2 regions of the Paenibacillus sp. FSL H7-0357 genome follow, and region 1 is predicted to be linked to the other one. Evidence: predicted binding sites of a transcription regulator. Region 1 holds the regulator's gene; the other holds the start of a gene.

The links. The regulator NrdR, encoded in region 1, represses ribonucleotide reductase genes. The targets are predictions, from matches to a motif close to AACACNATATATNGTGTT.
Positions count from the first base shown of each region.
Region 2: the regulator NrdR is predicted to act here: its motif matches at 4,039-4,056, upstream of H70357_RS12635 (adenosylcobalamin-dependent ribonucleoside-diphosphate reductase).

Region 1 covers NZ_CP009241.1:2,524,244-2,532,103, reverse strand. The annotation lists tRNA gene H70357_RS10880 (tRNA-Lys) at 776-848, opposite strand; tRNA gene H70357_RS10875 (tRNA-Ala) at 859-934, opposite strand; gene nrdR (transcriptional regulator NrdR) at 1,105-1,581, opposite strand; gene H70357_RS10865 (alpha/beta-type small acid-soluble spore protein) at 1,747-1,965, shown strand; gene H70357_RS10860 (lytic transglycosylase domain-containing protein) at 2,055-2,618, opposite strand; gene coaE (dephospho-CoA kinase) at 2,618-3,211, opposite strand; gene H70357_RS10850 (manganese efflux pump) at 3,221-3,976, opposite strand; gene mutM (DNA-formamidopyrimidine glycosylase) at 4,161-5,003, opposite strand; gene polA (DNA polymerase I) at 5,055-7,718, opposite strand.
Region 2 covers NZ_CP009241.1:2,915,688-2,923,547, forward strand. The annotation lists gene H70357_RS12620 (hypothetical protein) at 1-787, opposite strand, end outside; gene H70357_RS12625 (YqhG family protein) at 948-2,027, opposite strand; gene H70357_RS12630 (DEAD/DEAH box helicase) at 2,027-3,769, opposite strand; gene H70357_RS12635 (adenosylcobalamin-dependent ribonucleoside-diphosphate reductase) at 4,183-6,879, shown strand; gene H70357_RS12640 (abortive infection system antitoxin AbiGi family protein) at 7,308-7,860, shown strand, end outside.

The DNA.
Region 1 (7,860 bases):
AGAACTATTTTTCGATTTTTTTGAAAGTTAAGTGAAGCGCATTTACGGTAACAGTGTTTCCTGTAGGTATCATTGTATCCACTCAATTTCAGAAAGTCAATATGATTTTTGAGCCTCCATCGTTTATTGACAAGTGAAGGAAGGACAACTGTAAACAATTCCTGGTAACGAAAGTTGAAAACCTACCGAGAAGCTCGCATGCAAAATACTGAAAATCTCCGTAGGAGGACACTGGGAGATGTGCAAGCAGCCTATGTGATGGAGGAGTCGAGTGAATCGTTACGGACCGGGGCGCCTTTATTTCTCCAAGAAACGCTGTTTCGTCTATCTTACGGACTCAGATGCAGTTATTAGCTGATGTTCATATGAAATATTGCCTGATGTAGGGGGATAAGCGCAGTATGGTCCGTTAGCTCTGCAATATATGCTGATTAGCGAAAATAAAGTCTGTGGAGTCCGCAAGGAATTCAGGGTAGCAGTGGTTAGTCTGAAGTTGGATTTCGGAGTTAGCGGGCAGCCAGCCAATCGTAACTGGTGGTCGACGTTGGCATACAGTGTTGGGAGTGGCAGTCAGCATTAGCATTTGACGTTTGGGGATTTGGACTAGGCAGTTGGCGTTTACCTTTAACAACTGGGGTTCAGAGGTTGAGCTCCGGATGGGATGCACGAGCGGGCTGTTGCCGTTGGCATTTGCAGCTCAGAAATTCCCACTCTCTGCTTATTTCTCCAACTCCCATAAACAGCAAAAGAACGGCATTTCTGCCGTTCTTTAGGATGGACTCTCAGGGGCTCGAACCCTGGACAAATAGATTAAGAGTCTACTGCTCTACCAACTGAGCTAAGAGTCCATATGAAATTTGGTGGAGCCAAGGGGGATCGAACCCCTGACCTCATCGCTGCCAGCGATGCGCTCTCCCAGCTGAGCTATGGCCCCATGTGGCTGATTTAGAACTACAACTATGTATTCTAAAATCCGGACTGAGCTGTTAGCTCCCATCGCTTCGTCATGTTTAAGTTCCGTAGGCGACTTCTATATAATATAAAAAATCGCCTTCGGTGTCAACACTTTTTCAAAAAAAGTTTTTCGGGGTGCGCAAAATGCTTCTACAACCCCTCAAACTCCTCGGTGTTTTTAGAGAGCAGTCCCTTCAGTTCCTTCATAAACATGTTGATATCCTTGAACTGGCGGTACACGGAGGCGAAGCGGACGTAAGCGACCTCATCGACAGGGTAGAGCTGCTCCATGACCAGCTCGCCGATCTGGCGGCTCTCCACTTCGGCTAAGGCGATGCCGCGCAGCGACTTCTCCACCTCGGAGACAATGGACTCCAGGCGCTCTACGGAGACGGGACGTTTCTCGCAGGCACGGATAAGGCCGCGCAGGATTTTGTCGCGGCTGAATTCTTCGCGGCTGCCGTCTTTTTTGATCACGATCAGCGGAGTTTCTTCAATCATCTCAAAGGTGGTAAACCGCTTGCTGCAGCGCTCACATTCCCGCCTGCGCCGGATGGACTTATTCTCGTTGGCCGGACGCGAGTCAAGCACTTTCGTATTCGTGTGATCGCAGTAAGGGCATTTCATAAGCCTTAAGTCACTTCCTTTTGCATTAATGGTCGCTTTCCGGTCCGGCATACGCCGGCTACCGGTAAGCTGATTTTATTTCCAGAAAACACCGTTTATTTGTTGTTATGAATATGCCATGTCCGGCACATAATACAGTTACCAACCGATAGGAGGTGAACAGCAATGAGCCAAAACAACAGCTCCAATAACCTGGTAGCTCCAAATTCACGCGGTGCCTTGGAACAACTGAAATATGAAGTTGCCCAAGAACTAGGTATCACGCTCTCCCCAGATGGATACCAAGGCAATAAAACTTCTTACGAAAACGGTTCGATCGGTGGTTACATCACTAAACGTCTTGTAACCCTGGCTGAGCAATCACTGGCAGGTCAATACAAATAACCTGTCCCCATAAGCTTGCCTAAAGAAGTATTAAACGGCCCTCAAGGCTGTTTAATGCTTCTTTTTTCGTACAAATACAGTCTTCTCCCTTAGAACTCGCTGTAAATCTCCGTGTACTGGTCGTAATAATAAATGACTCGCTGCACATAATGCCGGGTCTCGCCAAACGGGATATCCTTCACGGAAGCCGCTGTACCGTCCCAATTGCCCTTTTCCAGCCAGCTCTTCACTTTCCCGGGGCCTGCGTTATAGGCCGCGATTACAGCGGTACGGTTGCCATCAAACTGGCGGGAAAGCGATGACAAATACCAGGTTCCAAGCTCAATGTTGGCCGATGGCTCCCTCTTCAATTGTTGCAGTGAGACATCGGGAAGCTTGGCCTTTTCAAGCGCCCACTTCGCCGTATCCGGCATCAGCTGCATGAGTCCCAATGCGCCTTTTTTGGACTCCCGGCCGGTCTTATAGTTCGTTTCCACCCGGATGATGGCTGCCACAAGGAACGGGTCCATATCGTAGGTAATACTGTGCTCACGAATTTCTGCTTTATAATAAATCGGATAAAACCAGGACATCCAGTTGGTACTCAAGAACAGGATTCCAGTGAATCCAACGAATAACAGGAGCAGCACTCTTTTTTTACGCAGCCATTTCATCATAGGCCCAGCCTGTCCCACAATACGGCAACCTGCTGCTCAGTTTGGGCAAGAGTACCGCTGTTGTCGATGATGTAGTCCGCTCTGCTGCGCTTCAGTTCAATATCCAACTGGGCATCCAGTCTTCCTTGGGCCTGCTCCAGAGTCAGCCTGTTGCGCTCCATCAGCCGGTCCAACTGGACCTCCCGGGGAACATAGACGACCACAATTTGCCCGAAAAGGTTGTCCAGCTCCGATTCATACAGCAGAGGGATATCTACAATAGTCAACCGCTGCGGGTCTTCTTGTTCCATTGTGTTCATACGGTCTTTGATTTCCTGGCGAATCGCCGGATGCGTCAACTGATTCAGCGCCTGCCGGGCTTCCGGATCATGAAAAACGATCTCCCCCAGCTTGGTGCGGTTCAGTGTTCCATCCGGCAGCAGGATTCCTTCTCCAAAATGCAGCACAGCTGCAGCCAGCACCGGATGTCCCGGGAGCATGACTTCTCTGGCGATGGCATCAGCGTCCACGAGTCTTGCTCCCTTTTCCACAAACAGTGCGGACACGGTGCTTTTTCCAGAAGCAATGCCTCCGGTTAAGCCCATAATCATGTACTCACCTCATAATAGCTTCATTATTCCCATTGCAATTAACATTAACGCAGGCAGTACGGCAGCATGCTTCATCCAGTAACGTCCAGACAGCTTAAGACCTGTTCTCATGCCCAGCAGCAGAAAGGTTCCGCTGAACAGGGCGATCATAAGCGAGGTGGATACCGGACTGAATCCCAGCAGTGCAGCCCCAAGACCCGCTCCGAAAGCATCCAGCGACAGTGCTATTCCGAGCAGCATCGCTTCCATGGAGGAAATGCTCCCGGAGGCGTCCATATCGGCCGAAGACGGCGTACGGAGAATCTGGATGACCACCCCGAGATGGCGGAGCTCCAGTGAAAAGACTGCCGCCTTCTGCGCGTCTTTTTCGATCTCACTCACAGAAACCGCAGTCGTATCTGCAAGGTCAGCAGTTGCAGCCTCCCCCTTGGAAGCCACTCCCGAAAGCAGTACGGTTCCTGTCTCCCGTCCTCCCGGACTGTGCTCCTTCTCCTTCTGAATCAGCATCTGGACGAGGGACCAGCAGCCCATCAGGACCAGAATAATCGCGCCGATGCTTGAAGCGGCCTGCGGTGAAATTACCTTCGCCAGCAGCACACCTACCTGCATAGAGACACAAATGACTATCCCCGAGCAAAGCGAGATAATCATAATGGAGAGCAGCGGTATTTTCATTTTGCGGAGTCCATATGTAATGCCTACACCAAAACCGTCCAAGCTCAGGGCAAAAGCCAGCAGCAGCAATGAAAACAAGGGGCTGAGCACCCGCAATCCCTCCCGTGAAGAACCGGCAGCCCGTGCGGAACGTTCCGCGGGCTCCGTTCGCTTTATTGAGCATTCTTCACACAGTATATGGGCGGGACAAACTGTCGGTGCCTTACTTTTGCAGCAGCATGAACAGCAGAGGTGTATAATGCCTGTAAATCATCTCTTGCTCTAGTGCGATGCCCTACTTAACTGCCGCAGCCAAAGGCTGGCAGCTTGGGCAAATATGAGTGCCCCGGCCGCCTACAACACTCTTCTCGATGAGAGTACCGCAGGTGGCGCAGGGCTGATCCTTACGTCCGTAAATGAGCAATTGCTGCTGGTAGCTGCCGCTTTCTCCCTGGCCGTTGACATACGACTTCACAGAGGAGCCTCCGGCATTCACCGCCTCAGTCAGCGTTGCCACAATCGCATGATGCAGCTTGTTCAACTGCTCTTCCGTAAGCGCCTTCGCGCTCACCTCAGGGTGAATTCCGGCGCGATGCAACGCCTCATCTACATAAATATTGCCGATGCCGACCACATATTCCTGATTCAGCAGCAGCGGTTTGATTTTGGTGTTTTTACCGGAGACAATTTCCTTGAATCTCTCCACTGTAAAGGAAGGATCAAGCGGTTCCTGCCCCAGCTTGCTCAGCGGCTTAAGGAGAAGATCCTCGCCCGGCTGGAACAAATGCATGGTACCAAACTGACGCACATCCGTATACCGCAGCTCGGTGCCGTCGGTGAAATGGAAGATGACATGCGTATGCTTGTCCAGCGGCTCATCTCCCTGGAAAAGACCGTACCGGCCCTCCATCCGCAGATGGGAGACCATTACCAAACCGTCAAATACAAAACGCAGAAATTTGCCTCTGCGCTCCACATGAACCACGCTATGGCCTGCCAGCATATGGGCAAAAGCCTGAGTATCGTCCGGACGCTGGATAATCCGCGGCAGCCGGACGGTGACATTCTCTATCTGCTTGCCTTTAATTAATTCATTAAGTGTTCTCTTGACTGTTTCTACTTCCGGCAATTCCGGCATAATGGCTCACCTCTCCTCCATTATACCGGAATTGCCGGGCCTGCGGGGAGTCTATTTCGCCTCATACCAGTTACTTCCATAACTTACCTCTGCCTTCAGCGGCACAGAGAGCTTGAGCGCGCCGGCCATAACCTTGGGCAGCAGTTCCTTCATCAGCTCAAGCTCATCTTCCGGCACCTCGAAAACAAGCTCATCGTGCACCTGCAGCAGCATGCGGCTCTTCAGCCCGCGCTCATACAGCGCCTTGTCCATATGGACCATAGCCAGCTTGATAATGTCTGCAGCCGTCCCTTGAATTGGGGTATTCATCGCCGTACGTTCGGCAAATGAGCGCAGATTAAAGTTCTTCGCATTGATCTCCGGCAGATAGCGGCGGCGTTCCAGCAGCGTGGTTACATAACCTTGCTTGCGGGCATCAAGCACGATATCGTCCATGTAGCGGCGTACACCCTCATATACTTCAAAGTACTGCTCAATAAAATGTGATGCTTCCTTGCGGGAAATCCCCAGGTTCTGCGACAGTCCGTAATCACTGATGCCGTACACAATGCCGAAGTTAACCGCCTTGGCGGACCGGCGCATGTTGCTGTCGACCTGGTCGGCCGTGACTCCGAACACATCCATCGCTGTCTTGGTATGAATATCCATATCATGCAGAAAAGCTTCCTTCATCCGCTCATCACCGGAAATATGTGCCAGCACGCGGAGTTCGATCTGCGAGTAATCTGCCGCCAGAATTGACCAGCCCGGTTCGGACGGTACAAAGACCTTGCGGATCTTGCGGCCTTCCTCCAGCCGGATCGGAATGTTCTGCAGGTTCGGAAATTGGCTGCTAAGCCTTCCTGTTGCGGCAATGGTCTGCCGGTAGAAGGTATGCACCTTACCGGTCACCTCGGAGACTTCCTTGAGCAGCCCCTCTACATAGGTGGACTGGAGCTTGGCGATCGAGCGGTATTGCAGGATCAGACGCACCACATCATGATAAGGGGCCAGTTTCTCCAGCACCTCGGCATCGGTGGAATAGCCTGTTTTGGTCTTCTTGACGACAGGCAGACCCAGCTTCACAAACAGGATTTCCCCGAGCTGCTTAGGCGAATTCAGGTTGAACTCGGTTCCGCATATCTCGTAGATTTCAGCAACCAGCTTGGAAATCTGGGCTTCGAATTCTTTCCCCAGCTCTTTAAGATCTTCTTTATTGACGGCAATCCCCTGTTTTTCCATATCGGCAAGAATGCGCGACAGCGGCATTTCGAGATCTTCGAACAGTCCGGTCATTGCCGTCTCGGTCAGCTCCTGCTGCTGCTTCTCGACGATACCAAGCACGGTAGCGCTTTTGCGCGCCACATGATTGCCGAGGATTTCAAGCTCCGGTATTTTATATTTGGCGCCTTTGCCGAACACCTCTTCATCCGGAGATAAGCGGGGCAGGCCATATTTGGCGGTAAGATCATTCAAGTTCTGATTTGCTTCTGTCGGATCCAGCAGATAAGCAGCAAGCTGCACATCATTGGCTGCTCCGGCAAAAGGAATCCCCTGCCAATGCAGCGCCAGATCGGCGCGGTGCAGATCATAACCGCTCTTCGGCGCCTTGCTGTCTCCCAGCCAGGCCCGCAGCGGAGCAGCAGCATGGCTCTGCAGCAGTGCAAACGGCACGAAGTAATGCCGCTCCGGCGAAGACAAGCCAAGGCCAATCACTTCTGCACGGTGCGGGTTCTCACCGTTTGATTCCACATGCAGCGCGGAAATGCCCGGGAGAGCGGAGATCAAGTCCTCCAGCTCACTTTCACCGACGATGGTAATATCCAGGACGGCAGCTTCAACCGCTTCTACAGCTCCATCACTGCTGGGCGAATAAGCGCTCAGCGACAGGCGCTCAAGCAGGGATTTGAATTCCAGCTTGGCGAGTGCCGGGCCGGCGGTATCCCCCTTAATTCCGGTGAATTCCATATCCTCCCAGGCATGTTCCAGCGGAACCTCGCGGTAAATCGTCGCCAGCTTCTTGCTCATCACGGCACTGTCCGCATGTTCCTCCAGCTTCTCTTTCATCTTGCCCTTCAGCTCGCCGGTTCCGGCCAGCACGCCTTCGACCGAACCGAACTGGTGCAGCAGCTTAAGTGCGGTCTTCTCGCCTACGCCAGGCACTCCGGGAATGTTATCACTGGCATCACCCATCAGCCCCTTAAGGTCGATGATCTGCTCTGGCGTCAGATCGTATTTCTCGCGGATTTGCTGCGGTCCGTACAGCTCGACTTCTGTAACGCCCTTACGGACCAGTGCCACCGTCGTATACTCCGAGGCCAGCTGCAGCATGTCCTTGTCCCCGGACACGATCATTACCTGGCGTCCGGCTTCATCAGCCTCACGCGAGATGCTGCCGATAATATCGTCAGCTTCGTAACCGGAAATCTCAAACTGCGGCACCCCCATATCACGCAGCAGGTCCTTCAGCATCGGAAACTGCTCGGAGAGCTCTGGCGGTGTCTTTTGACGGCCGCCCTTATAATCTTCATACCCTTCATGCCGGAATGTAATCTTCCCGGCATCGAATGCTACGATCAGATGACTCGGCTTATGCTCCTCTATTAAACGCAGCAGCATCGTCGTAAATCCGTATACCGCATTTGTCTGCTGCCCCGCCGTATTCGTCAGCGGCGGCATGGCGAAAAATGCGCGATAAATGATGTTATTTCCATCGATTAGTATCAACTTGTCCACTATAGCACCTCGCCTTTATCTTGCTTACTCCCTACATAGTAACATATGCCCCGCTCAAAAAAGAACCAAGACATCCGAAATGAACTGCGGATTCTACCGGTAAAGCAAGTTCCCGCCCGCTAAATAGAGAAAGCGCCCGAAG
Region 2 (7,860 bases), 390 kb from region 1:
TGAAGTTTTCTGCGCTGTCCAGCATCAGCTTGGGGCTGGTCAGCCACTGCAAATCAGCGTATGGATCATCCAGACCTTCACTCCGGTAGGTCTGCAGGGGAGACCAGTCCGAGTCCAGCCCGGAGATTGTATTGACTCCATCTAACTGTACCTTCAGGACCTCTTCTGCTTTGTCTGAACTCCACGGCAGAACTTGCGGTACCGAAGCATTGATATATATATCCGTATGGTCGAGCGTTAATTTCCACACCGGGAGCAAAGAGGCGTAAAGAGGTGTCAGTTCAAGCTTTCCTGAATAATTTGAAGAGATGAGTTCCTCCTGCACCAGAAACTGGCGCAGATCGGTCAAGCTGTAAGGCAGCCCGGAGGTTCCGGTGCCGTATTCGCTAAGCATATAACCGCCCTGCTCTGTAGCCGAGACAATCAGGTATCCGATGCGCTGCCCGCCGTCCATGATATTAACAAGCCAGCTATGTGTGCCCGGTCCCAGCGGATAATAGTCGGTACGGGCTTCTTTCCAGCTTGTGAAGGGAGCATCGGCGGACAGCTTGCGGATGGTCAGCTTAGTGAAGTCCTGCAGCGATTCCGTTGATGGTTGTGTCTTGATTGCAAGTGAGGCCAGCGCATCATGGGAGACTGCTTGTGTGACAGTGACGCGGGTGTCCTTAGCGGCATAGACAGCCGGAAAGGCAGAGCTTGCCGACAGTCCGATTGTGCACAGGCACAGAATGAGGAGGAAGCGGCCGCGACGACCAGGCACGGCCTTCCGCCTTGATTTTATAGTCATGTCGTCGTTCACCTTTCTTGGTCCAAATCAAATCATATTCATGGAACGGGTATAAATTAATTGTAGCGGACAAGCTCTAAAAAGGGTGTTGCATACTGTCGCGCCGGCTTGCGGGAATTCCGCTGTTTTTTTGCCTGCTTTTAGCGAGCAGGGTCGCATTCTATGTGCTGCGCAGATGGAACAGGCCGTAGGTTACGGCAGAAACTGCAACCTGCGGCTCGTATTGCCAGGAGGTCTCCTTCCGGCGGCGGTTGTATTGCTCCTGGATCGCCAGCCGCTTCTCTTCGTCCTGTTCTTTGAGCAGCTCCTCATAATAAATGTCTACGATGCTCAGCTCAAGCCGCAGCCTTTCCCGGGCCTCCTCCGCCCAGCTGTAGTCCAGTTTCGCCAGCTGTGAAGTCAAATAAGCCTCCAGCCGGTCGGCCCCGGCGGCAATGGTAAGCTCGGAGGGCTGGACGTGAATGTTCTCCGGCAAGCGGGGAGTTAATTCCCGTGAATTCAGCTTCGTGCCAAAGTCGGCGGCAATGACCCCGCTGGTTAAGGAAATTCCGATAAAATGCAGCTCTTCCCGTTTCAGATCGCAAGTCATCTCTACTTTGTAACAGACGCCTAGCCACGGTTCATAGGCCGCAGAGAACAGTGTCATCCGCTGCCTGTTTCCCGGGTCCTCGAACAGCTGCAGACATTTACCTTCATCACGCGCGGCGGCCCAGATCTGCTTCAGCCGCTTGCTGCCGTATACTATATCCTCGCGGCGGATCATGCCCGGTCCGATCCGCGGCAGTACCGGCACAACGCCAAAGTAGCGGGCGAGAATGCCTTCCTGCGGATCTGCTTCAGCGGGAGCTGCCCCTGCGGATGGCGGCTGCCCGAAACCGGCAGCCGGGCTGTCCGCGCCGGCTTCCATCTCTGCCGCGCCATGGTTGCCTCCTGCGCCCGGCAGAAGCCCGGCCGCAGGGCGGCTTGCCGCACCCCGCTGTGCCCGGGGCGGAGGAGCGGCCTGCGCGGCCAAGCTGTCGTACTTCTCCGGGTCGAAGACGAAGGTGAACGACAGCGTCTCCGGATCGACGCCGGTGCGTTCCACGAACCCCCAATAATAAGGCCGGTCGGTGAGCATCCGGTCGGCGCGCGGTGAGAGCTTCACTGTCACATGCAGCGGAGATACCTCAAGGATCGAACACTCCGTTGCTTCCAGATAATCCATGACATGCTTGCGGACTTGCTGCGGAGAAAGGGTCATCAGGTGGCCTCGCTTTCATTCTGTATGCCTTGGGTCAGCTCGCTGATGGATTCGCCGATGTGGTCGAGTCCGCTGCGCAGCTCCTCGTCGCTGCGGGCTTCAAGCATGATTTTATAAAGGCTTTTCTCCAGTGATTCCTTTTTCTCGAAACGTTCCAGGATCACATCCAAACCGCCGATAACCATCTCGAACATGTTGATTTTCTCATGCAGCAGATGCAGGATATGCTCTTCGATGGTGCCTTTTGTGGAGAGGTTGTAGATGACCACATCGTTCTCCTGGCCCAGACGGTGGACACGGCCGATCCGCTGCTCGACCCGCATCGGGTTCCACGGCAGATCGAAATTGATCATATGGTGGCAGAACTGCAGATTGATGCCCTCACCGCCGGCTTCCGTGGCAATCATCACCTGGGCCCGTCCACGGAAAAGATCCATCATCCAGTCCTTCTTGCCGCGGTTCATCCCGCCGGAGTATGACACACACTGCAGCCCGTGTTCACGGAAGTATTGCAGCAGATACTCCTGCGTGGCGCGGTATTCAGTGAAGACGATAACCTTTTCGTTCATTTCACGGATCAGCTCCATCGTTTTCTCCGCTTTGGTATTCGTCTTGACGGTGCGGATGCTCTGCAGCAGCTCCATCATCCGCTCCCGTTTCGGAGAATCGGCAGGTAGCTTTTTGATTAGGTTCACCAAGGTAATGAATACAGCATCGCGGCTGCTGCATACCTCACGCTGAAGCGTAACCAGAGAGAGCATGCTGCTGAGATTGCCGCCTGATTCCTGATATTGGTCTTTGACAAAGGCGGTAACGCCGTCATATAATACCTTCTCTTCCGGTGAGAGCGTGAGCGGAATATTGCGGACCTTGCGCTTGGTGAAGTTGACCGGGCCCTCGCCGCGGCGGTTGCGGATCATAACTTTGGACAGCTCGCCTCTCAGCTGGACTTCATTCTTCGGCTGGCGTTTGTCCACGACGAAATTAGCGGCAAAATCCCCCTGATTGCCAAGCTGCCCCGGCTTCAGCAGGGTGATCAGGTTGAACAGCTCGCCGAGGTCATTCTGTACAGGAGTGGCGGTGAGCAGCAGGCAGTACTTTTTGCGCAACTGCTGAACGAACTGGTAGTTGGTGGACTTCTTGTTCTTCAGCTTATGGGCCTCGTCGATTATCAGCATGTCGTATTCGCTGCCGAGCAGCAGTTCTTTATGCGGATCACGTTTGGCGGTGTCCATGGAGGCGACCACAATGTCATTTCCCCAGGAATAGGACTTCTTTTGTGCTACGGCAGTAATGCCGAATTTGGCGTTCAGCTCGCGTACCCACTGCAGGACGAGTGAGGCGGGAACCAGAATCAGCACTTTGCTTACCAGTCCGCGTACCAAATATTCCTTAAGCACGAGACCGGCTTCGATCGTTTTGCCGAGTCCGACTTCGTCGGCGAGAATCGCCCGGCCAGACATTTCAAAGAGTACCTTATGAGCGGTATCAAGCTGGTGGGGAAGCGGAGACAGTCCTGACAAATGCTTCAGGCATTGCAGCTCGTCGAAGCTGGTGACAAGGCCCGATTCTTCACCCTGCACGGCAAGCCGGGATAACCTCAGGTCTCCCCAAGGCCCGCCTTTCTCCAGTCTCGACTCCAGATCATGCAGCCAGTTTCGCTCAAAGGATAGGGGAACAGGCAGCAGCGGTACGGGTGTCTTGACCTCTTGCGTCAGGGAATTGCGGGATAATTGCGTCATGTTGCAGCCTCCTCCGGCGCTGTATCATATCGAACTAGCGTAGAAGTAGTATGCGCGTAAAAGAGAGAATTCATAACCTGATATGGATTGCGAAAGAGTTGTGCATATTAAAGATTCACTCACCCGCAGATGAAACTTTTAGTTTCTGATTTAATAAAAAAACGAGCAAGAGTGAGAAAAGGCGTCATGAATGCCGATTTTTCGCCATGGGGCTTCTTATATCGAAAAAGACCTCCGATACAATATGTGGTATAGTTTAAAAGCTGACGCACACAATATATTGTTACAAATGCTTGAAATATTGATTTATCAGAGCATTTGACGGTTATTTGTTATTGACAAGAGGAACTTCCTTTGCACAAGCAGGGCAGCTGGGAGTTTTTGTTGTGGGTCACAAAACGTAAGCCCACATCATGGAACGGAAGATTTACATATCATACATCCGGGAGGTTTTTCTATTGAGTACAGTGAAACGTAAGCAGCGCCTTGAGGGCCTTAGCGAGAAAATATTTTTGGACCGGTATGCGTGGAAGGATGCGGACAGCAATAATGCCAAAGTAGGCGATGTTGTTCTCGTCCTGACCAAAGACGATCCCAAATTCCCTACCAAGGAAGTTGGCGAAATTGTGGAGCGCAGCGGACGGATTGTTACCGTGAAGACACGCAGTGGTGAACTGGTGAAATCGGATGTAGAAAAGCTTACGCTTAATATAGAGAAAACTCCGGAGGAAATGTGGGACCGGCTCGCAGCCGCCATGGCTTCGGTAGAGAAAACGCCTGAGCTTCAGGAAGAATGGACAGGCAAGTTCCGCTCCATTCTCGATGACTGGAAGCTTGTACCGGGCGGCCGGATCGCCGCAGGTGCCGGTGCCAGTGAAGAGCTGACGCTGTTCAACTGTTATGTAGTACCTTCGCCTAAAGACAGCCGCGGCGGAATTATGCAGACACTGTCGGAAATGACCGAGATTATGGCCCGCGGCGGTGGTGTGGGGATTAACCTGTCTTCGCTGCGTCCCCGCCGTGCTATCGTTAGAGGCGTGAACGGATCATCCAGCGGCTCTGTCTCCTGGGGCGGGCTGTTCAGCTATACGACCGGCCTGATTGAGCAGGGCGGCAGCCGCCGTGGCGCGCTGATGCTGATGATCAATGACTGGCACCCGGATGTGGTTGATTTCATTACTGTGAAGCAGACTATGGGTCAAGTGACCAATGCCAACCTTTCAGTATGTGTCAGTAACGCTTTTATGAAAGCTGTTAAAGAGGATCTCGACTGGGAGCTTGTATTCCCGGATACGACTGACCCTGATTATGATACGATTTGGGACGGAGACCTTGATAAATGGAAGGCGGACGGCCGCCGGGTCATTCCTTACCGTACTGTTAAAGCACGCGATGTATGGCATACGATTATTGAATCAGCCTGGAAATCGGCAGAGCCGGGCGTCGTATTCATGGAATACTACAACCAAATGTCCAACAGCTGGTATTTTAATCCGATTATCTGCACCAATCCGTGCGGTGAGCAAGGACTTCCGGGCTGGGGCGTCTGCAACCTGTCCGCCGTCAACCTTTCGAAGTTCTACGATGCGGAGAATCATGATGTGGACTGGGCCGATCTGGCGACGACTACCCGTTATTCTGTTCGTTTCCTGGACAATGTCATTGACAAGACTCCGTATCATTTCCCGGAAAATGAAGCCAACCAGAAGTTGGAACGCCGCGTAGGCCTTGGAACCATGGGTCTGGCTGAGCTGATGATCAAACTGAACATCCGCTACGGCAGTCCTGAATCGCTGGAGTTTCTGGACAAGCTGTACGGCTTTATGGCCCGCGAAGCGTATCTGGCCTCAGCGGAAATTGCCGGCGAGAAGGGTTCGTTCCAGGCGTTTGATACCGACAAATATCTGCAGAGCGGATTTATGAAAAATATCACCGAAGTTTATCCGGAGGTGGGTGAATCCATCCGCAAGCATGGCATGCGCAACGTTACCGTTATTACCCAGGCGCCTACAGGCAGCACAGGTACAATGGTAGGAACTTCGACTGGTATTGAGCCTTATTTTGCCTTCAAATATTTCCGTCAAAGCCGTCTCGGCTACGACGAGCAGTTCGTGCCAATCGCACAGGAATGGCTGGAAGCCCATCCGGGTGAAGAGCTGCCTGATTATTTCGTAACTTCGATGGATTTGTCGGCTAAAGATCACATCCGTGCGCAGGCTGCAATTCAGCGCTGGGTGGACAGCTCGATCTCCAAGACCGCCAACTGCCCGTCAGACTTCACCGTTGAAGAAACTGCCGAGCTGTACGAAATGGCCTTCGATCTGGGCTGCAAAGGTGTAACTATATACCGCGATGGCAGCCGCGATGTGCAAGTGCTGGAAACCACAAAGAAGGAAGACAAGAAAGAGGCTCCGGCAGCGGAAACGGCTGCACCGGAAGCAGTAGAAGCTGCACCGGCCAGCGCAGTTGTGGCAGCGAGCCCTGCACCACAGGCCAATGCCAATGTTGTCGACAAGCAATACAAGAAACGCCCGCAGGTGCTGCGCGGCGCAACCTATAAGATCAACACTCCATTCGGCATGGCGTATATCACCATCAATGACCTGGATGGCATTCCGGCAGAAATCTTCCTGAATGTCGGCAAAGCAGGCTCCGACGTCTTCGCCATGGCGGAAGCATTGGGCCGTGTCTGCTCGCTGTTCCTCCGTTACGGCGACCACGGCGAGAAGGTCGAGCTGCTGATCAAGCATCTCAAGGGCATCGGCGGCTCCGGTGCCATCGGCTTCGGCGCGAACCGCGTCGAGTCCATCGCCGACGCGGTAGCGAAGGCACTGGAAACACATGTGCTGAACAATGCACATGACGACCATGTCCCAGCTCCGATCGCGGCAACGCTGGAGCTGGAGGATTTCAACGAAGCGCTGAACGCCGAGTTGAAAGCGAGCGTACCACCATCTGCGGCAGTAGCGGACGACGGCCACGGCGGCCATGCCGCACACAGCCATGGGGCGGTCTCCCGCGACCTCTGCCCATCCTGCGGCAGCGCCTCGCTGGTTAACATCGAAGGCTGTAAGACCTGCAGCAACTGCGGGTATAGCCGGTGTGGGTAAGAAGTAGGTAGAATGTGTTTGTGTTGTAATTTGTGATTTTTCATTTTAAATGAGAATTGTTTCATTTCACGTGAGAAAAAGTTCATTTTAAACAAGAAAAATCTTCAATATTCACCTAGGTGAATATTTATACATTTAGATGCAGTAAGTTTCACGACTTTACTTTCAAAACCGGCAAGCCATTACTTAGGGTTTACCGGTTCTTTTTCTTGACCCTAATTGTAAACGGAAAGATGTTAATATCCGGATGATACTTACTTAATGGAGACACAATCAGCGCGTTTCGATATGGGAGAATCGTTATTTTGGGACTGCCCTAACGGCCTCCTGTATCGTGAAAGTGATAGAAATCCGCCCGTAAGCTGATTTTTTGGCATATAATGGGGTATGATTAATATCTAATTCTATATGATTGACAGGTGAATACATTGGATAGAAACCCACGCGATAGAGATGATTTCTCACGGTTCCTGGTACATTTAACAAGAGATTATAATAAGGATAATGCGCTCGATAATCTTGTGAATATAATCAAAACACAAACGCTTGAAGCACGGAACCATCATTGTCTGTTTAAATATGATTTCGATAAATTAAATTTTACCAAGAAACTCAAAAATAGCTTTAACACAGTATGTTTTACAGAGGTGCCTTTACATCAAATTAAAAATATTACTGCCGATATAAAACGCCAAATCAAACTAAAACCATATGGGCTGGTCTTTTGGAAAGCTGAACTATTTAATAAGGGAGCAAGTCCTGCTATTTATATCAATTCAACAGGCTCTCAATTAAAAAAATATTTGCTAGATGACTTTCGTAAAAACTTTGAAGATATTAGTAGATATGCAGAGTTAACAATTGAAAAATCTGAATTTCATAAAGAATTAGTTCAATATTATTCTCTAATAAATATCGTTGAACCTAAGCATGACTTTATGTGGGAAAGAGAATGGCGCTACACAGGCAGTTTTAAGTTTC